Regions from separate parts of the Pseudoalteromonas sp. KG3 genome, predicted to be linked through region 2. Evidence: predicted binding sites of a transcription regulator. Region 2 holds the regulator's gene; each other region holds the start of a gene.

Region 1 (6,925 bases), on a different replicon from region 2:
GAAATGCTGGAAATGGTATTTAGTAAGGCGGATAGCTGGTTAAGTGCGCATTATGATGATGCCTTAGTTGAAGAGCAATATAAGCCTCTGGGAGATAAACTTCGCGAAGAGCTTAAGCAAGCGATTGCATTGGTGCAATCGTTAAGCCCGCAACAAAGCTTACTGGCTGATCAACCTTGGATCAAAGAATCTATAGGCCTGCGTAACCCGTATACGGATCCACTTAATGTACTTCAGGTTGAGTTACTTAAGCGTTCGCGCGAGGCGGCAGAAGGCAGCTCTGGTGATATCGATAATGCACTTATGATCACTATGACAGGTATAGCCGCGGGGATGCGTAATACCGGCTAAATGTTTGCTCTTTGTTAGGTCTCATCGCGCTGTTTTGCAGCTTGAGGCCCATCAATTGGTAAAGTAATTATAAAGCGTGCGCCGTGCTGACAAGGCTCGGCGCATATATTGCCGAATAGATTATATTTAACGGCATTAAATACTACATTTAACCCTAACCCTAAATGATTCCCGCCCAGGTTGGTTGAATAAAATGGTGTAAAAATATCTTTTAATATAGCGTTGTCTATACCACTACCATTATCTTGGAAAACTATCATAACCTGTTAATTTTGTTCTTTAATATCAATGTTTATTATTGCATCTTCAGTATCTTTAAAACCGTGTTCGTAGGCATTAATGACTAATGTTTTTAACACATCACCGATAATCGATGGATAGGAAGTAATAGTTAATTCTGCGCCGCTGTACTCAAATCTAATATCTTTAGATAGATAACCCTGTAACGTATCCATCCGTTCAACAATAAAACTGCGCAGCTTAATTTTGCTCATTGGTTTGTCTAATGCAATTGAGACATTCAATGCTTTAAATTCTTCAACCATCTTTGCTAAGCGATTAATATTGCTGATCACCAAATCTTTAGCGGTATTACTTTGTTGAATAAACAGATTAAAGTCACTAGGGGAGAGCTTTTTGTCATTAAATTTTTGTTCAAGTGATTGTAAGTTATCTTGAATAAATGAACTGGCAGTCACAATAGTACCAATAGGTGTATTTAACTGATGAGCCATACCTGAGACAAGTGCTGTCAGCGAGGCCATTTTTTCAACCTCAATTAAATGCGACTGTGTGTTGGTAAGTGTTTCTAGGGTATTTGCCAGTGCCTGCTTTTGATTATATATACTGCGGATGGCGTACATTGAGCCAAACAGTATTATCACTAATGAAACTGCGATTGCGAGTGCGAGTTTTTTAAATGCTTTCGCTTCGGTGGCTTTAATTTGTTGCTCTTTGGTTAAGTTCGCTATTTTTAACTCTTTACTTGCCATATCAACTTCGGCAAGTGCTTTCGCTAAATTTACATTTGATTGGCGCTGCAGCAACGCTTGTCTACTTTGGTTAAATTGTTTATAAGCATGTAAAGCTCTTTAAAGTTTCCGATGGACTCAGATAATGAGGCTGAAAATTCGCTGACAGTGGCAGTTAAGCTTAAGTTTTTCAGTTGCATTGCTTGTTGTTGAATTTCGTTGGTTAATTGTATTGCTTGCTCAGTCTTGCCCATTTCATGGTAAGTTTTAGCAAGGGATAACTTGGCGTTAATAAGCTCTACATCTGTACCACTGTTAGAAAATAATAAAATGGCTTGTTGTAAATAATTCACCGAACTTTGATAGTTTTCGGTTTCTCGCTCAACTTGACCAAGTAGTTGGTAGTTTAACGCTAAATGATAATCAAATTGATTGCTTTGTTGTAATGTTATGGCACGCTCAAGCAGTTTTTTTGCTGCGGGGTACTGTTTTTTTGCTACCATCACTTTTACTAAGTTGGTCATCGCAAAAGATAAATCTAATGGTTTATTGAGTGGTTTAGTGTATTCATAGTATTGGGTAAATGCGCGCTCAGCCTCATCAAGCTTGCGTAAAGCAAGATACACTCCGCCGATATTGTTTTCAGTTTGATGCACAAGTTCTATTTTTCGCATATTAGCCTGTTCGAGGGCTTGCAAAAAATAATTGAGCGCTTGCTCGTAGAGGGCAAGTTTAGAGTAGATACCGCCGCTAATATTATAATAGCCGTACATTAAAGTGGGATCACTTGAGCGTAAAGTCATAGCCTTATAAGTGACCAAAGTACGCATAGCTTCTTCTAGTTGATCGGTTTCAAGTTGGAACCAGGCTTTATAGTTAAGTACTTTAATTTGTTGCTCAAGAGTCAATTCTTTTGTTTTTAAAATTGTGTCTGTTAATGTGATCGCGGTGGCTGGGTTTTCAGCATAAGCACTACGAATATGTTGCCTTAGTTCTTCATACTCAGAGTCAGTCAGTGGCGCGGCTAAAACAAATGCGCTAACACTGAGCAAAAATGCAAATGTGAAGATGCGAAAAGCGAATAATAGTATCATAGTGAGGAGCTTACTTTGCGAACAGCATACGCCCAGTATAGCGAAAAATCGATATTTTTCACCGCCCCATTAGTATCATTTCAGCAACAAAAGTCATCCTTTAGATTGAATTGTTGTTCTGGTCTGACCTGATTTATTGTTAGAGATTGACTGTTTTTTTATTTTATTTAGAATGTCGGCTGTTTTGCCATCGTGGCAAGTGTGTTAATTACTGAGTAGTAAAATGTCGAATGTGTCTACTTGCATCACATATGATGCTTCCACGTCATTAATTATGATGACGCTAAGAGGGACGGCAAGTGCACAGGATGTGATGAATTTTTATCAAATAGCCCAGCAATATGTGTCTATTTATGGCAGTAATAAACTACTGGTCGATGTGTCTGAGTTGACGCATAAATTTCCGGCCAGTGATTTGCTAACGATAATGCCAGCAGTATCAAATCGGCTAGCGAATTGTTTTATTGCTAGGGTCGTTAGTTTTGATGGTTTTATGCACGATTTGTTTTTACAAAAAGCAAAACGTTTTGATCTCAAAGCTGAAAATTTTGAGTGTTTTACTAGCGCTAAAAATTGGCTTGAAAATCAATCTGGTAATTAGTAGCCGAACATTTTACACTGTGAAGCCATTAAATAAGTAAAATTTGTTTATGACTTTATCAACTTCGTCTTCGCCTATAAATTCTATAACAGGACATGTATTTGATGAACGTGCGCGCAACGCACTGTTCAATCAAGTTAAGTCACAGCAGGGCAAATTGACTGCCACTGATATTGACCAACTGTGTAAGAAATTCTCGCTGACTCAAGAACAGCTGTTAAGAGCGTGCTTACCTGTGGCATCTTTATTCGCCGTAGCGCCTATTTCACAGTTCTCGGTTGGCGCAATTGTTGTAGGCCTAGATAAAGATCAGCACGCGCACTTTTACTTTGGTGCTAACGTTGAGTTTGCTCATCAGCCACTCAGTTTAGTGGTGCATGCCGAGCAATCCGCTATTAATAATGCCTGGCTCAATGGTGCTAAAGCTATTGTTCAAATCGCAATTAGTGATGCGCCATGTGGCTATTGTCGTCAGTTTATGAATGAATTGGCGGATGCAGATACCTTTGACATTCTATTACCTAAGCAACAATTTAAACTGGCAGAGTTGTTACCAGCCGCTTTTGGGCCAAAGGATTTAGGTAATCAATATAGTCTATTTAACCCCGCTCCTGAGTGTACACAATTAGTCGCAAGTTCAGACGTATGCTCGTTGCTTGTAGATCAGGCACAACACGCCTATGTCCCTTACACTGGCAACTTCAGTGCAGTAAAGATAACCACCTTTAAGCATGGTAGTTTTTATGGTCGCTACGCTGAAAACGCTGCGTATAGCCCAAGCCTTGCACCACTACAAAGTGCAATCAGTCAGTTACATTTGGCTGGTTTGAGGATGGATAATGCAAGCATTGAAAGAGTAGAGTTAGTGCAAACCGAGGGAGCAGAAAATCAACTGCAAGTAACTCAAGCTGTGCTGGCAAGTTATGCTAACTTACCAGCTTTAGAAACCTATAGTTTACGATTTAAGTAACAATTTTGCAGCTTCAAGTACCACGGCGACTGATTTTTTCTCAATCTCGCCGTGATCTACATTGGGGATTTCTTGACGAGTACGATTTACTAATACGCCAGCCACGCAGGCTGCTTTTAAGCCAAGCGCAGCACACATAGTAAATAATGTTGCCGATTCCATCTCATAGTTCATCACGCCTAGTTTTTGCCATTCTTCGCAGCTACCTTGGAACGCTTTTGGTACATAACCTGAGTAGGTATCGTAACGCTCTTGCCCTGGGTAGAAGGTATCGCTTGATGCGGTAATACCAATATGAAAATCAATGCCTAAATTATCACAGGCAGTCACCATCGCTTGGGTGCTAAAGAAATCTGACACTGCAGGAAAACTCAGTGGTGCAAAATGCTGACTCGCGCCATCTAAACGCACAGACGCTTGGCTGATTAAAATGTCACCTTCATTAATATGCGGCTGAATTGCCCCCGTTGTACCAATGCGTAAAAATGTTTCAACACCTAACTGTGCTAGTTCTTCCACCGCAATAGAGGTTGAAGGTCCGCCGATACCGGTTGAACATATCACGACAGAGTGGCCGTTGAGTTGGCCTAAATAAACGTGAAACTCACGGGTTTGAGCAAGACATGTTGAGTTTTCAAGAAACGTAGAAATACGTGCAGCACGGTCTGGATCACCCGGTACAATAGCCAATGTTGCACCTTGTAAGTCGTTGCGAGTGAGTCCTAAGTGAAATACCTTTTCCATAGCGAAGCCTTATTACTTTTGAATTTAACGTGATTATCACATTAATTTTGAAAGAGTCGTTGTCAATTTAGCATAATTACCACAATGCTAAATGCTGTACAGGACGGATGTCCGTTTTAAGGTTTATTCATTGCTTTTGAATAATCAAGCAGGTAGAAAACCGATGCAATAGCCAAGCTGGTTGACTTGTCTGTGCAGACACTATATCTATCTTACTAAGCATATAATTTGAATTTATACGCTGTTAAAAAATAAACGTTAAATGCATGTTTTATATAAATATAAATTGTTTTTTAACGAGGTAGACTCGATCGTTTATGAACATATTTCTGATCCTGTCATGGCAAATGAAGCTTTTATTAAATTTATTTTTAGCAGCTTTCTTTTTGCATAATTACGCAAAAGAACACAGTAAGGAATCGTTATGAGCACACAATGGCAGACATTTAAAAGTAAAGTAGAACACTGTTTATGCCCACCAGGTGATGGTGTTTTTACGGTCAATACCGCAAAAGAACGTAAAGCAGCACTGCGTATAAAACTGTACGGACAAGAAGATAATGTTAATACTTTATGGCGCGAGTCATTAGAAGAGTTAACTGATAGCCCGCATAAAGCGGTGACTTTAGGGATCAGCTCTGATTGCGGCGGCGGTATTTTACGTGGCGCAAACTGGGGGCCATTATTTTTACGCTCAACGCTGATTGATCAACAACCTCAGGCTAAGTCATTTGATTTAGGTGATGTGCGGGTTATTCCACATCTGTTACATGATAAATACCTCAATGACACCACAATCAGCAATTGTCAAAAAGCGTTATACGACAACCCAAACAGTGAGTATTACGTAAGTCCACTATCAATTACTGAAGATGTGTGCGATAGCTTTTATGCAACGTTTACTGATAAAGGTATTTTTGGTATTGGTGGCGATCACTCAATTAGTTACCCGCTAACCAAAGCGTATTTAAAAGCCAAGCGTGCGCAAGGTAAACGCACTGCGATTATTCATTTTGATGCGCACACCGATTTATTGGTCGAGCGTTTAGGCATCGATTTATGTTTTGGCTCGTGGTGTACGCATATTTTAGAGTTCTTACCTGCACCGCATCATTTGATTCAATTTGGTATACGTTCAAGTGGCAAGCCAAAACAGCATTGGGAATCAACCTTTGGTGTGAAGCAGCATTGGGCTCATGAGATCATTGAACGTGGCGCGCCGGCAGTTGCAGCCGAGGTCATCGCGCAGCTTAAAGCTGATAATGTTGATGAGCTTTACGTGAGCTTTGATATTGATGCGTTAGATGAGGAGTTCGCATCAGCAACGGGCACCCCTGAAGGTAATGGTTTAACACCGCAGCATGCATTAGATATCTTAGTCGCATTAGCGGATGAGTTTCCGATCACCGGCGCTGACATGATGGAGATCGCGCCATTTACCGACAGCTCTTTGGTTGGTCAATCAAGCTCGGAAACAACGTTACGTGAAGGCGCAAAAATCTCCGCATTTTTAATTAATGCCATGAATCGCGGTTAATCACGGTTGATAGAGTAATCATCGCGGCATATATTTGTGCTGCGATTTGTTCTCATTTTGAAAATAATTCACTATATTTAAGCAGATACAAGCATAAAGTTTGTACTTTATATACTTCTGTGAGGAATAAGTGAGAAGATTTTGGATTTTACTGCTAGCACTAGTCAGCCTGCAAAGCGTTGCTAAACTCAATATTGTTACGGAGCATTTTCCGCCAGCTCAATATCTCGATGAGAATAATCAAATTGTCGGCGTTATTGCTGACAAGGTAAATGCGGTATTGGCGAACTCAGCACTTGATTACACAATGTCTGTTGAAAGTTGGAGTACGGCATTCAATATGGCATTACGGGATACGCATACATGTATATATTCAGTGACCCGCTCCAAAGCCCGTGAGAGCGAGTTTATCTGGATAGCTAAATTGGCAGAACTGAACACTTATTTATACGCACTGCATTCAAAAAAAATCACTATTACTTCCTTAGAGCAGGCGAAGCAATACCGTATCGCCGTATTAAAAGATAATTACAGTCATCAGTATTTACTATCACAGGGCTTTGAAGAAGGTAAAAACCTGATGTTAATGAATAGCTTTGACAATATATTTGAAATAGTTCGAAACCGAAAAAACACTATAGATCTGGTGGTGTTACC
Region 2 (6,925 bases):
TTACGCTAATGTGCAAAAACTAGCAAGCCTGTTTTATTAATTAAATGAATAAAAAATAGCTGCATTGAGAGCGATTCAATATTTTCCTCTATTTTATATTAAATTGGCATTATGCCAAGCCTTTTTAGCGTTTGATGACAAATAAATTACACCACAGATAAACGCACTCTGAGAATAAAAAACAATCATGTTGAATTGACGTTAATTTCTTAAATTAAAAAGTTATCTTGGCAAATTAAGGTTAAATTAAGCAGCTTAACCGTGTTTTTTCAGCGAATCGTCACAAACTGTCGAGCAAAGCTGTTTTTTGTTGTACAATCAGCCCCGTATACCCATTAAAATTGGCTCGGAGATCAATGGATATAAAAGCTATCCAGGCGTTAATCGAAAACGATATGAATGACGTCAATCAACTAATTTACGCACAAATGCGCTCTGATGTAGCACTTGTCAATCAGCTCGGCTTATATATAGTTAACAGCGGCGGCAAGCGTGTTCGCCCTATGTTGGCTATTTTAGCGGCTAAGGCGCTTGGCTATGAAGGCAAAGATCATGTCACTTTAGCAACTATTGTTGAATTTATTCACACTGCCACATTATTGCATGATGATGTCGTCGATGAATCAAATTTACGCCGCGGTACACCTACAGCAAATGCTGAGTTTGGTAACGCTGCAAGCGTACTGGTTGGTGACTTTATTTACACTCGCTCATTTCAGCTGATGGTGGGCCTCGGTAAAATGCAAGTGATGCAAATACTTGCCGATGCCACCAATGTAATTGCCGAAGGTGAAGTGTTACAACTAATGAATTGTAATGATCCTGATACCACTGAAGACAGTTATATGCAGGTTATTTACTCGAAAACAGCAAAGCTCTTTGAAGCTGCAACCGGTCTTGCTGCAATCATTACCGAGCAAGACGAAGCAACTTTAAAAGCACTTAACTTATATGGTATGCACTTAGGCACCGCTTTTCAGTTAGTCGATGATGTACTTGATTACAATGCAGATGCAGAGCAGTTAGGTAAAAATATTGGTGACGATTTAGCTGAAGGTAAGCCAACCCTACCACTACTTTATGCGATGCGTCACGGGAGTGCAGAGCAAGTACAATTAATTCGCGATGCCATTGAACACAATAACGGTATGGATCATTTAGAGGCAATTTTAACAGCCCTAAACGAAACTAAAGCGCTTGAATTCACAATGGATAAAGCCAACGAAGAAGCTGACAAGGCGATTGCCTGTTTAGCGGTATTAGATGAATCGCCATATAAAGAAGCCTTGATCAGCTTGGCACGTATTGCTGTTGATCGTAATTATTAGCGAACAACAACCCTTCGAGCACAAAAAAGCCTGCAAATGCAGGCTTTTTTAATCTTTACCTCAACGAACTGCCGAGGTAAATCAAGATTATGCGTTGATGAAATCAACACCTTCTTGGATATCTTTTTTAAGCGTATCAAGCATATCATTTTTAGCTTGCTGTTCAAATGCGCTTAGCTCGCCGTATGAAAGAATTTCTTCTACGCCATTTTTACCTAAACGTACTGGGTGAGCAAAGTATGCAGCATCGCCATTTTCAACAGCAACGTATGCGTAATCGACTACGTCTTCACCTTGTAAGCCTTTAACTAGCGACATACAAAAACGAGCAGCAGCAGCGCCCATTGATAATGTAGCAGAACCCCCGCCCGCTTTAGCGTTAACTACTTCAGTACCGGCATTTTGGATACGAGGAGTCAATGCAGCAACTTCTTCATCTGTGAAAGTAACACCTTCAACTTGAGAAAGAAGCGGTAGAATTGTTGTACCTGAGTGACCACCAATTACTGGTACTTTCACAGTTGCAACATCAACACCTTTAAGCTCAGCGATAAACGCTTCAGAACGGATCACATCTAAAGTAGTGATACCGAAAACACGTTTCGCATCGTAAGTACCCGCTTTTTTGAATACTTCAGCAACAATTGGCACAGTGCCATTTACTGGGTTAGTGATGATACCTACTAATGCTTTAGGGCAGTTAGCAACAATACCTTCAGCTAATGTTTTAATGATACCAGCATTTACGTTGAATAAATCAGCGCGGTCCATACCTGGCTTACGTGGCATGCCAGCAGGGATAAGCACGATATCACAACCCGTTAATGCTTGATCTAGTGCATCAGCACCAAAACCTGCAACTTTAACGTCAGTTGGGATGTGAGAAAGATCAACAGCAACACCAGGAACAACTGGAGCAACATCATAAAGTGATAATTCAGAACCAGCTGGTAAGCCTGTTTTTAATAATAAAGACAACGCTTGACCGATACCGCCAGCAGCACCTAATACAGCAACTTTCATTGGAATTCTCCGTAATTTAAGGTAGAAAATATTTGTGGCACTAAGATAAAGAAATTAGCGCCTAAAGACAAATTTATCCTGCTTATTTTGCATATAATTTCGACCATAGTTGTAAATTTTTTTTATTTACAAAGGCCAAAGAGTAAGCAAAGCTAAACAACTACTGCATAAATATGCATTTTTGTGTAGAATTTAGGTCATCAAATAACAGAGCAGAACAACAACATGCAACCACAAGATAAACAAGAAGCGTTAGTTAAAGCCTTTAAAGCACTTTTAAAAGAAGAAAATTTTGGTTCTCAAGGCGAAATAGTCGATGCTTTAAAAGAACAGGGCTTTGATAATATCAGCCAAAGTAAAGTCTCCCGCATGTTAAGCAAGTTCGGCGCAGTTCGCACACGTAATGCCAAACAAGAAATGGTTTATTGTTTGCCTGCGGAAATGGGTGTTCCAACGGCAAAAAGCCCGTTACGCCAGTTAGTGATTGATATTATGCATAACGAAATGATGATCATCATTCGTACCAGCCCAGGTGCTGCACAGCTGATCGCTCGATTGTTAGACTCATTAGGTAAAGCAGATGGTGTACTTGGCACTATCGCCGGTGACGATACGATTTTTATCGCCCCAGCAAAAATTTCCGAGATTGATGTAACACTCGAGCGGGTGCGCGTTTTATTTGATACGGTTTAAACAGTTATAGCTGCTTTAAAAAGCTAATTGATGGGGCGAAAAATGCTGAACCCATATCAGCTTGCGTAAAATCGAGCCAGTGGTCATAGCAATCGCCCTGCCCCAATCGACTCAATAACATTTGCTCAAACGCATTACCCTGCGCCGCATAACTGATCGCCAATATTCCCTGCTCATACACATCGCCATAAGGCATGTTTTGATTCAACTGCAGTGGTTGACCTTGCTCATCTTTAAGCTCAGTGCGTACTGCATGGCTATTTTCCACTGCGGGGAAAATTAAGTTATTATCTAAGCGCGTACGGCCCATTATTTGTTCTTGTTCACTCAATGGTAGATTTTGCCATACACTCAAGTCATGTTTATAACGTTGGATATGCACATAACTGCCTTGGTCTTCAAAGTGATCCGGTTTATTAATTAACGCAGTGAGGCGTTTTTGGCGGCCATGTGGTGTGTCACCACCGAGGATAAAACCATTAAAATCACGGCCATCAAGAAAACGAAAGTTTCTTACCTGTTCAACGAGTTCAACATCAGGGGAGAATAATTTCAGTATTTGTAATGCAAACAGATGATTGACATCTTCTCGGTCGGAGCGAATTTGCACAAACAAATCAAACGGCTGTGCACCCATAACATGATCGCTATGGGTAATATTAGGAAAACTCTGTAATTGACTCGGCAGAAACTCAGGCAAAATATGCGGCCAATACTGCGCCCCTACAGCCACCACACTAGAGAGCATAGATTCAGAGAACTGATCTGAAAACTCATCTTGAATAGCACTCACATATTTTAATTTTTTGCGTAATGACTCATCGTGGCCATCAAGTACATTAAAAAATAAATGTAAACCGTGCAAGTTTGCTTCAGCACAAATCCCTGACTGCGCTTGCGCCATGGTATTTCCTTAACTCAAAAGTCCTACACGGTAGAACGTGAATGTAGTTATTCAGCGAAAAAGTTAACCGTGTGCGGTGTTATTCTTATAGTTACATCGTCATTTACTAAAAATGATTGACCCAACTGAGCAGCAACATCAATTTCTTGCCCAGCAATGATAACCTTATACACAAAGTGTGAGCCAACAAATCGGCGGTTTAATATAGTCACCGTGTTTGCAGGACTGCTTTGTGGTTGCAAAGGCATTAGTTCAAGATGATGTGGGCGAACATAGAGTTGCCCAACATGCTTTGCATGGCTTTGTGCAAGCAATGATTCAACTCGCCCAAAAGCAGTAGTATATTCAGTTGCTGTTAATGCTTCTGCGTCTAAGTATATGCCCTGACCAAGAAATTCTGCAACTACCTTTGAGTTTGGCGTGTTAAAAAGCTGCTCCGGCGTGCCTTGTTGAACAATTTTACCGCAATCCATAATTGCCAATGTATCTGCAAATGCAAACGCCTCTTCTTTGGAATGGGTGACAAACACTGCGGATACTTGCTGATTTTTGATAATGCGCCGAATATCAGCAATAAGCTCAAAGCGCACTTGGGTATCAATATTTGAAAACGGTTCATCTAATAACAGTAAACTCGGGTTATAAGCAAGCGCTCTGGCAATGGCAACACGTTGCTGCTGACCACCGGATAGTTGATGAGGAAAACGTTCAGCACAACCAACTAAATGCACCAGCTCAAGCATTTCATTAACACGTTGTTGTTTTTGTGCTTTGCTCATTTTTGTTAAGCCAAAGGCAATATTGTCAGCCACCGTTAAATGTGGGAATAGCGCATAGTCTTGAAACATCATACCAATATTACGATGTTCAGGTGCTAAAAACCGCTGTTCATCGCTGATCAACTTAGCATCAATAAAGACTTTACCCTGCTGTGCTGTAATGAGCCCTGCAATCGCTTTTAAGGTCGTCGTTTTGCCACACCCACTGGCACCAAGTAAGCAGACAATTTCATCTTTTGCGACGGTTAAATCCAAGCCCTCAATGACTGCAGTGCCGTTATACTGATACGATAAATTTTCTAACACTAAACTGCTCATTTAACTTCTCATTTAGCTACGTTGCTCCATTGAGCGATTAACAAAATACAAAGGCACAAGCCCCACCACCACGATTGCTAACGCTGAAATTGAGGCTAGCTCTAATTGCTCATCACTAACATACTGAAAAACATGGGTGGCTAGCGTTTCAAAATTAAACGGTCTTAGTAACAAAGCGGCTGGTAACTCTTTCATGCACTCAATGAAAACCAACAGTGCGGCGGTTAGAATGCCGCGCCGTAATAACGGAATATGCACCTTACGTAATGTTTGCCCTTGGCTTTTACCCATTGATTGACTTGCCATATCCAAAGAGGGGCTTATACGCATAAAGCTTGCCTCAACGGCGCCGTGGGCAATGGCATAAAAACGCACTACATAAGCAAAAATAATAGCAAATAAAGTACCGCTCAATAATAAGCCCGGTGAAAAGCCCATCGGCTCTAACCAAATGTTTAATTTATCATCGAATAAGCTTAAAGGTAACAACACTGCTATGGCCAATACGGTACCGGGCAGCGCGTAACCGGTGCTGGCTAAACGCCCTGGAATAAGCGGATAGGCTTGCTTAGCGATACGTTGATAAAACACCACAAATAAACTCAGTACGATTGTGATTGCACTAACAATCATCGCGATCTTAAAACTTTGCCACGCATAAAGGAAAAAGGCGCTATTCCATGCTTGCTCAGCGTAAGAAACTGCATAACCAATCAACACTGCAACCGGTAATGCAAAGGCAAAAAACAGCACAGCACAACAAAACCCCGTTGCGAGCCAAGCACTTTTACCTGTTAAGTTATAAAGCGTTTCACTATTAACGCCAGATTGGCGTTCAAATACCGCTTGGTTGCGACGACTGTAGCGCTCCATCGCCAGTGCTAAGAATAAAATAAGCAGCATAATTGCTGATATTTTTGCGGCTGCTGTTAATGAGTAATAGCCTAACCACGTATCGTATACCGCCGTTGTTAACGTGCTGACTGCAAAGTAATTTACCGTGGCAAAATCGGCCATTGCCTCCATACTGATCAGCGCAAGGCCCGCCACAATAGCACCTCGCGCCAGCGGTAAACTGACCTTATAAAAACTTTGCCTTGGCGATAAGCCCATTAACTGACTCGCCTGTACTAACTTAAATGATTGCTCGCGTAGTGCCGTTTTAAAAATCAAATACAGATATGGATACAGCACTAAAGCAATCATCATAATTGCACCCGGTAAGGTACGGATATCAAAGAACCAGTAATCGGAGGGGGATTGCCAATCAAACCAGTTTCGCAGTGTTATTTGCACCGGTCCAGCATAATCAAACAAGTCAGTATACACATAGGCGATAATATACGTGGGCATTGCTAAGGGCAGCATTAACGCCCATTCAAACTGTCTGCGGCCAGGGAAATCACAATAAGCTGTTAACCAACCCAATGGCAAAGCGATTAGACAGCTGACAGCGCCAACTCCTAAAATAAGTAATAGTGTATTGCGAGTATAATCCCACAGCACTGTATCCCAGAGATGACTAAACACCTCGGAATCACCTTGCAGAGATTCAAACAGCAAAAAACATAACGGGGTTATTAGCACTATGCCAATAACCCACGCAAAAAACTGCCATCGTGACAGCGAGAATTTAAAACGCATTAAAGATCGAACTTCACCTCATCAATTAGCTTAAGTGCTAAAGGACGATATTTGCTAATTTCATCAAGTGGTAAACTGTCTTCCTTGAAGCTGCCCCACGATGCTACTAAGCTTGATAATTCAACGCCCGGTTTTACCGGATATTCCATATTGACCGAAGCGTACATGTTTTGTGCCTTATTGTCGGTCATATATTCGATAAGTTTCAAGGCATTTTCTGGGTTTTTAGCGTACTT
Region 3 (6,925 bases), 1.1 Mb from region 2:
AGGTATTTCATTCCCTGCAGGTTCAGGTGCAGTGGCATTTGCAGCCGCAACAGGGGTTATGCCTCTTGATATGCCGGAGTCAATCTTGGTACGTTTTAAAGGTGAAATGCAAGCTGGTATCACGCTACGTGACCTTGTGCATGCAATCCCTTACTTCGCTATCAAAGAAGGTCTACTGACTGTAGAAAAAAAAGGTAAAATCAACGAGTTCTCTGGTCGTGTACTAGAAATTGAAGGGGTTGAGCACTTAACGGTTGAGCAAGCATTTGAGCTTTCCGATGCATCAGCAGAGCGTTCAGCGGCAGGTTGTACTGTCAAGCTTTCTAAAGAGTCTATTGCTGAATACTTAGAATCAAACATTGTAATGCTTAAGTGGATGATCTCAGAAGGCTATGGCGATGTACGCACTATTGAACGTCGTATTAATGCAATGCAAGACTGGTTAGCAAACCCAGAACTAATGGAAGCTGATGCAGATGCTGAGTATAAGCATGTACTAGAGATTGACTTAGCCGATATCAAAGAGCCAATTCTGTGTGCGCCAAATGATCCTGATGATGCACGTTTATTATCTGATGTGACGGGCGAGAAAATTGATGAGGTATTTATTGGTTCATGTATGACGAATATTGGTCACTTCCGCGCCGCAGGTAAACTATTAGATGGTTTCTCTGGTCGTATTCCAACTCAGCTATGGGTTGCGCCACCGACTAAGATGGATAAAGACCAACTTACCGACGAAGGTTATTACGGTATCTTTGGTCGTGTAGGTGCTCGTATTGAAACTCCAGGGTGTTCACTGTGTATGGGCAACCAAGCACGTGTTGCAGATAAAGCAACTGTGGTTTCTACTTCTACGCGTAACTTCCCGAACCGCTTAGGTAATGGTGCAAATGTATTCTTAGCGTCAGCAGAACTTGCAGCCGTAGCTGCGATTTTAGGTAAGTTACCGACAGCTGATGAGTACCAACAGTATGCAGCAAAAATTAATGCAACAGCAGCTGATACTTATCGTTATTTGAACTTCCATCGCATGCCTGTTTATACCAAAAAAGCAGACAACGTAATTATTCAGCAAGCTGTTTAATTTTAACTAGTTTGTACATAAAAAGCCTGTTTTGCAGGCTTTTTTATTAAATATCATCTGTATGTAGTGAACATTAAGAAGGGGTGCTATAACCCACCTTACCAGCCTAGTACTAAGTTGAACTTATACTCGAAGGTTGCAAAATCAATATGAGGTTTATTGGACGCTTTAAGTGTTTTTGTTATTGATGTTTATAAATAGAAATTCAACCAGTTATTTGTTGTTAGATTAAAATTTCATTATGATGATATTTTAGATCTTAAAATTCTACTTTAACCTTGCTTTAATCAAGTAAAGACGCAAAAATTCCTCTCTATTTGCATTAAAATCCCCTTCAATATTTATGAGTTAGTCTCTTATTTCTTAGGTGATATTTTATGACAGCATTAAACAACCAGAACCTATTACAACTTCGTTTTGTAAACCAAGCTCATATCGAGGCGGTCAAGCCATCATTTGCCAATCTTCCGGCTAATCCGTACGCCGATGGTGCGTTTCGTAAACGCCGCTATTCAGTGATCAAAGCACAAGGTGGCGAACTAAAACTACAAGCCACTAAAGCCTTTGTACAAGATGATTCAATTAATACCTTTCAAGGCAATGTTGAGCGTACGTATGAGAACTTAGAGCCAAGCTTATTGGCAAGCGAAGGGATGAAAAGTATCGTTAATGAGTTTCGTGCTATCACAGGCATAGACGAAGACCGTGATATTGAAATTCACCAGTTCAGAATGTTAGCAATCGAAAGCGATACCCCACCGGCGCCAGAAGGTATTCACCAAGATGGCTTTGATCATGTATGTATTTGTGGTGTATCACATGAAAACCTAGAAGGTGGTGAATTACTTGTTTATGAAAACAAACAAGCTGAGCCGTGTTTTAAAATGGAAATTAAAGACGGTATGTTTGCATTAATCAACGACCGTGAAGTGTGGCACAACGCCACGCCAATGAATAAAATTGATGCAAGTAAAGACGGTTACCTAGATTGTTTCGTACTAACGGCTTAAGGAATGGCAATGAATTTAACTAAACTACGTCGTCAATTTCCGGCATTAATGCAACAAGTTGCGGGTAAATCGCCAATATTTTTAGATGGCCCGGGTGGCTCACAAGTACCACAATCAGTGCTTAGTGCTATGTCGGCTTATTTAGGTTATTACAACTCTAACTTAGGCGGCGCGTTTTTCTCAAGCGATAAAACCGTTGAGCTTATGGCTAATGCACGTCAAGCCGCGGCTGATTTACTTAATTCCCCATCGCGCGATCAAATTGTATTTGGTGCGAATATGACCAGCCTTACTTTTAGCTTTAGCCGTGCGATTTCTCGTGATTGGCAAGCGGGTGATGAGATTATCGTGACCAACGCAGATCATTTCTCAAATGTCTCCTCTTGGCAACAAGCTGCAGAAGATAAAGGCGCAAAGGTTAATACTGTATTGATTAACGAAGCTGATTGCAGCTTAGATTTAGCGCATTTTGAGAGTTTGCTAAATGCTAAGACTAAACTTGTTGCAGTGACTTACGCATCAAATACCACTGGCTCTATTAACGACATTAAACGTATTGTAGAACTTGCTCATAGCGTAGGTGCTTTGGTTTATGTAGATGCAGTGCATTATGCGCCACATGAGTTAGTTGATGTGCAAGATCTTGATTGTGACTTTTTGGCCTGCTCTGCCTATAAGTTCTTTGGCCCGCACTTAGGCATGGTGTACGGTAAGCGTGAGCACCTTGAAGGATTTAGACCATACAAAGTAGAGCCTGCCAAAGATGTTATTCCTGGGCGCTGGGAAACCGGCACGCAAAGCTTTGAAGCACTAGCAGGCTTAATTGCTGCTGTTGACTACATTGCTGATATTAGTGAGCTTGATGAAAGCTATTCACGCCGTGATAAATTAACAGCAGCTTTTGCTAAAACGAAACAGCATGAAATGGCGTTAAGTGAGTACTTTCTTACTCGTTTAGTTAACTATCCTAAAATTAAGCTATTTGGTATTGATGATTTAGATCGTTTAGCTGAACGTACCCCAACTTTTGCGTTAACCTTTGCAGGGCTTGAGCCACGCCAAGTGTCTGAGTTTTTAGGCAAGCAACATGTATGTGTGTGGGATGGTAACTTCTACGCTCAAGGCTTATGCAAGCAATTGGGTGTATTGGATACTGGCGGCGTGGTGCGCATTGGCTGTATGCACTACAACACCATCGAAGAGATGGACACGCTCTTTAATTTGTTTGATGAGCTGATTTGAAGCTGTCAGCTATAAGCCGTCAGTTTAATGCAAATTTGCACTTTAATTATTGTTTATTAAAGTGCAAATACTTGACAGTAGTCAGCAGTTAGTTAATTTTTGACCGCTGACCGCTGACCGCTGACCGCTGACCGCTGACCGCTGACCGCTGACCGCTGACCGCTGACCGCTGACCGCTGACCGCTGACCGCTGACCGCTGACCGCTGACCGCTGACCGCTGACCGCTGACCGCTGACCGCTGACCGCTTAGGCCTGTGGCTGCCCGTATATTTGCTCTGCGCGGTTAAACAGCACCCACGACGTTAAAATATATTTATCATTCGACACTGGCTTATTACCGCGATGGGTATGAGTAAAGTAGCCAGGGGCAATCACCATAGTGCCTTTTTTCGGGGCTATCTTACGATTTTGATAATAAAACTCGGTTTCACCGCCTTCTTCAACATCGTTTAAATAAAACATAAATAACAATACTCGATGTAGTGCTTCGTTATGCTGTAACTGTGGGTACACTTCACTATGCCAATACGGGTAGCCGCCTTTATTTACCTCATATTTTTGCGCTTGGATATTACCGAGTCGAAAAATTTGCTGTACCAATAAAGGTAATTGCGGTTTACCTACCTCGTCAAAATTAGCTTGCGTTAAATCAACAGGTTGTCCTGTTTTGGGGTGGTACACTTTTAAACCAAACGCCCCAATCATTATAAAAATATGTTCTTCAATGTAGTTAAAAACATATTGTGCAGTAGTTTGTTGAATATGTTTTAATTGCTCAGCGTATTCAGGATGATTGTTTAAGTGTAAGTCGTGGCTATCTTTTTTATTAAGATCTATGCCGCCTGATGTCATCCCTTGTTTTATATGCGGGCTTTGCGAAAAGGTAGTGATAAAGTTATCGCAAAAGTCACTGCTGAGCGCGTTGTCATATACGCGGATAAAGTCCGTCATGAGTTACCTGTTTAATTATTATTGGATTATTATGTTTACTGAAAAAGTGATGCCGCGCTTTAGCGAAACGGATGCACTCGGACACATCAACAATACCGTACTCCCTGTTTGGTTTGAAGCCGCCCGAGTACCTATTTTTAAATTTTTTACCCCTGATCTTAATCCTCACAACTGGAAGTTAATCATTGCTAAGGTTGAAGTGTCGTTTGTCGGCGAGTTATTTTATGCCCATGAGGTGACAATTAATACCAGCATAGAGCAGATTGGTAATAGTTCATTTGTGATCCGCCAAGAAGCCTGGCAGCAAGATAAGTGCTGTGCAATTGGTAAAACGGTCATGGTGCGATACGACTTTGCCAGCAAAACAAAGCAAACGCTTTCGGCTGATGAAAAAGCTGCATTAACACAGCACCTTGTTGCAGCTAGTTAATCGCAGCTTAGCTGTGACAAGCAGGGTGTTTAGTTAAATATTGCCCCAGTACAACCACTTGTTTTTCAGTAAAGCGTAGTCCGAGCTTAGTTCTGCGCCACAATATATCTGCGCTGTTTTTTGCCCATTCATGGTTAACTAAGTAATCAACTTCTTGTGCATATAAGCCATGACCAAAGTGATAACCTAAATCGCCGATTGCTTGGCTTTTACCTAATAATTGATAACTAAGCGTGCCATAGCTGCGAGCCATACGTTTTAAGGTGTCGATTGGCAGCCAAGGATAGCTGCTTTCTAACTGTGCGATAAGGTATGCTTGGTTACTAAAGTCGCCGCCTGGTAAAGGGCTATCTTTCGTCCACGAGCGACTCATTTTTGGGTAAAGAGGCGCTAATTTATTAACGGCATTTTCTGCAAGCTTTCTATAGGTGGTAATTTTGCCACCAAACACGCTTAATAATGGGGCGTGATCAGCTTCATTATTTAATATCAGTTTGTAATCGCGGGTGACCGCTTGGGCATCTGTTGATTTGTCATCTAACAGCGGGCGCACGCCACTAAACGTGTGCACAATATCCGCTTCGCTTATTGGCTTTTTAAAGTAATGATTAGTAATACTGATCAGGTATTGTATTTCTTGCTCACTAATTTTTACATCAGCAATATCGCCAGTGTACTCTTCATCAGTGGTGCCAATTAGTGAGTAATCTTGCTCATAAGGAATAACAAATACAATACGGTTATCCTCGTTTTGTAAAATATAGGCAACCGGCTGGCTATGAATTCGAGGCACCACTATGTGACTGCCTTTCACAAGGCGAATGGTGTGTGGTGTGGGCTGGGTAAATACATCTTCAAATAATGACGCGACCCAAGGGCCTGCGGCATTTACAACACTTTTGGCCTTAATGTGTAGTTGCTGTTTGCTCGCTTGTTGCTCTAAAATCACATCCCAGTCAGTTGCATTACGCGTTGCTTTAATGCAGCGTGTACGTGTTGCAATGGTGGCTCCCAAATTATGTGCTGCCTGTGCGTTTAAAATCACTAAGCGCGCGTCATCAACCCAGCCATCAGCATATTCAAAGCCTTGAGTAATACTACTGTTGAGTACGCTGTCGCTGTTAAATTCAATTGTTTTTGAAGCAGGTAAAGTATTACGTTTGGCTAGGTGATCGTAAATAAATAATCCCACTCGAATCATCCATAGCGATCGTAAATGTGCTTGATGAGGTAGTCTAAAAGAGAGTGGCCACATAATATGCGGCGCTTTTTTTAACAGTATTTCACGCTCACGCAAGGCCTCTCTTACCAATCTAAATTGATAATTCTCTAAATAGCGAAGCCCGCCATGAATAAGTTTGCTGCTATTAGAGGAGGTTGCTGAGGCTAAATCGTCTTGCTCACATAATAATACTTTCAAGCCGCGACCACTGGCATCTGCGGCAATACCAGCACCATTAATGCCACCGCCAATGACGAGTAAATCATATTCGTTATCGAGTAACTGCACGGGAGCACCTTTAAGTTGGTTGTGAATGTCAGATTATATTAACGCGATTAGCCGCCTGTTAATTCGCACTGTTATTTTGCTGATTATTAGCAAGCGTCACTTGCGCAATACAATGCAGCCATTTTGCATATAAATCGTTGCGCTCATCGCTGCTCATGGTTGGTTCAAAGCGCCGGTCACATCGCCACATCGTTGCTAGTTGCGCTGTTGATTCATAAACCCCACTTTGCAGGCCTGCTAAATAGGCAACACCAAGCGAGGTGGTTTCGGTTAAGGTCGGGCGCTCAACACTTGCACCTAAAATATTAGCTAAAAATGCCATTGCCCAATTATTATTGGCCATACCGCCATCGACGCGCAAAATACTGGGGCGCAAGCCATCCCCTTCCATCGCTTTTTGCAAATCTTTAGTTTGATAACCCACTGATTGTAAGGCAGCTGCCACAATAGTACTAATCCCTGAATCTCGGGTAAGCCCTAAAATAGCACCACGAGCATTAGCATCCCAATAAGGAGCGCCTAAACCTGTAAAAGAGGGCACTAAAAATACCCCATGATCTAAGGGAACACCTTTAACCAGCGCCTCACTTTCACCTGCGTGCTCCAGTAGTTTTAAACCTTCTACAATCCATTGCATGGTGGCACCTGCCATAAAAATACTGCCTTCAATGGCATAGGTGGGTTTGCCGTTGAG

The links. The regulator ArgR, encoded in region 2, controls arginine synthesis, uptake and breakdown. The targets are predictions, from matches to a motif close to ANTGAATANNTATTCANT.
Region 1: the regulator ArgR is predicted to act here: its motif matches at 5,117-5,134, upstream of NDQ71_RS18735 (arginase family protein).
Region 3: the regulator ArgR is predicted to act here: its motif matches at 1,280-1,297, upstream of NDQ71_RS10755 (2OG-Fe dioxygenase family protein).

The regions. Positions count from the first base shown of each region.
Region 1 covers NZ_CP098524.1:32,758-39,682, forward strand. Annotated here, with positions in the region: gene ppc (phosphoenolpyruvate carboxylase) at 1-351, shown strand, start outside; gene NDQ71_RS18705 (ATP-binding protein) at 366-611, opposite strand; gene NDQ71_RS18710 (HAMP domain-containing histidine kinase) at 618-1,397, opposite strand; gene NDQ71_RS18715 (lipopolysaccharide assembly protein LapB) at 1,373-2,416, opposite strand; gene NDQ71_RS18720 (hypothetical protein) at 2,691-3,017, shown strand; gene cdd (cytidine deaminase) at 3,067-3,987, shown strand; gene udp (uridine phosphorylase) at 3,973-4,731, opposite strand; gene NDQ71_RS18735 (arginase family protein) at 5,156-6,268, shown strand; gene NDQ71_RS18740 (ABC transporter substrate-binding protein) at 6,399-6,925, shown strand, end outside.
Region 2 covers NZ_CP098523.1:3,355,402-3,362,326, reverse strand. Annotated here, with positions in the region: gene ispB (octaprenyl diphosphate synthase) at 357-1,328, shown strand; gene mdh (malate dehydrogenase) at 1,416-2,351, opposite strand; gene argR (transcriptional regulator ArgR) at 2,577-3,044, shown strand; gene NDQ71_RS15775 (Dyp-type peroxidase) at 3,049-3,948, opposite strand; gene NDQ71_RS15770 (ABC transporter ATP-binding protein) at 3,996-5,045, opposite strand; gene NDQ71_RS15765 (iron ABC transporter permease) at 5,058-6,689, opposite strand; gene NDQ71_RS15760 (Fe(3+) ABC transporter substrate-binding protein) at 6,689-6,925, opposite strand, start outside.
Region 3 covers NZ_CP098523.1:2,273,103-2,280,027, reverse strand. Annotated here, with positions in the region: gene acnB (bifunctional aconitate hydratase 2/2-methylisocitrate dehydratase) at 1-1,087, shown strand, start outside; gene NDQ71_RS10755 (2OG-Fe dioxygenase family protein) at 1,465-2,097, shown strand; gene NDQ71_RS10750 (cysteine desulfurase-like protein) at 2,107-3,339, shown strand; partial or broken gene NDQ71_RS24405 (hypothetical protein) at 3,428-3,523, opposite strand; partial or broken gene NDQ71_RS24400 (hypothetical protein) at 3,501-3,608, opposite strand; gene NDQ71_RS10745 (2OG-Fe(II) oxygenase) at 3,587-4,291, opposite strand; gene NDQ71_RS10740 (thioesterase family protein) at 4,323-4,721, shown strand; gene glpD (glycerol-3-phosphate dehydrogenase) at 4,729-6,231, opposite strand; gene glpK (glycerol kinase GlpK) at 6,290-6,925, opposite strand, start outside.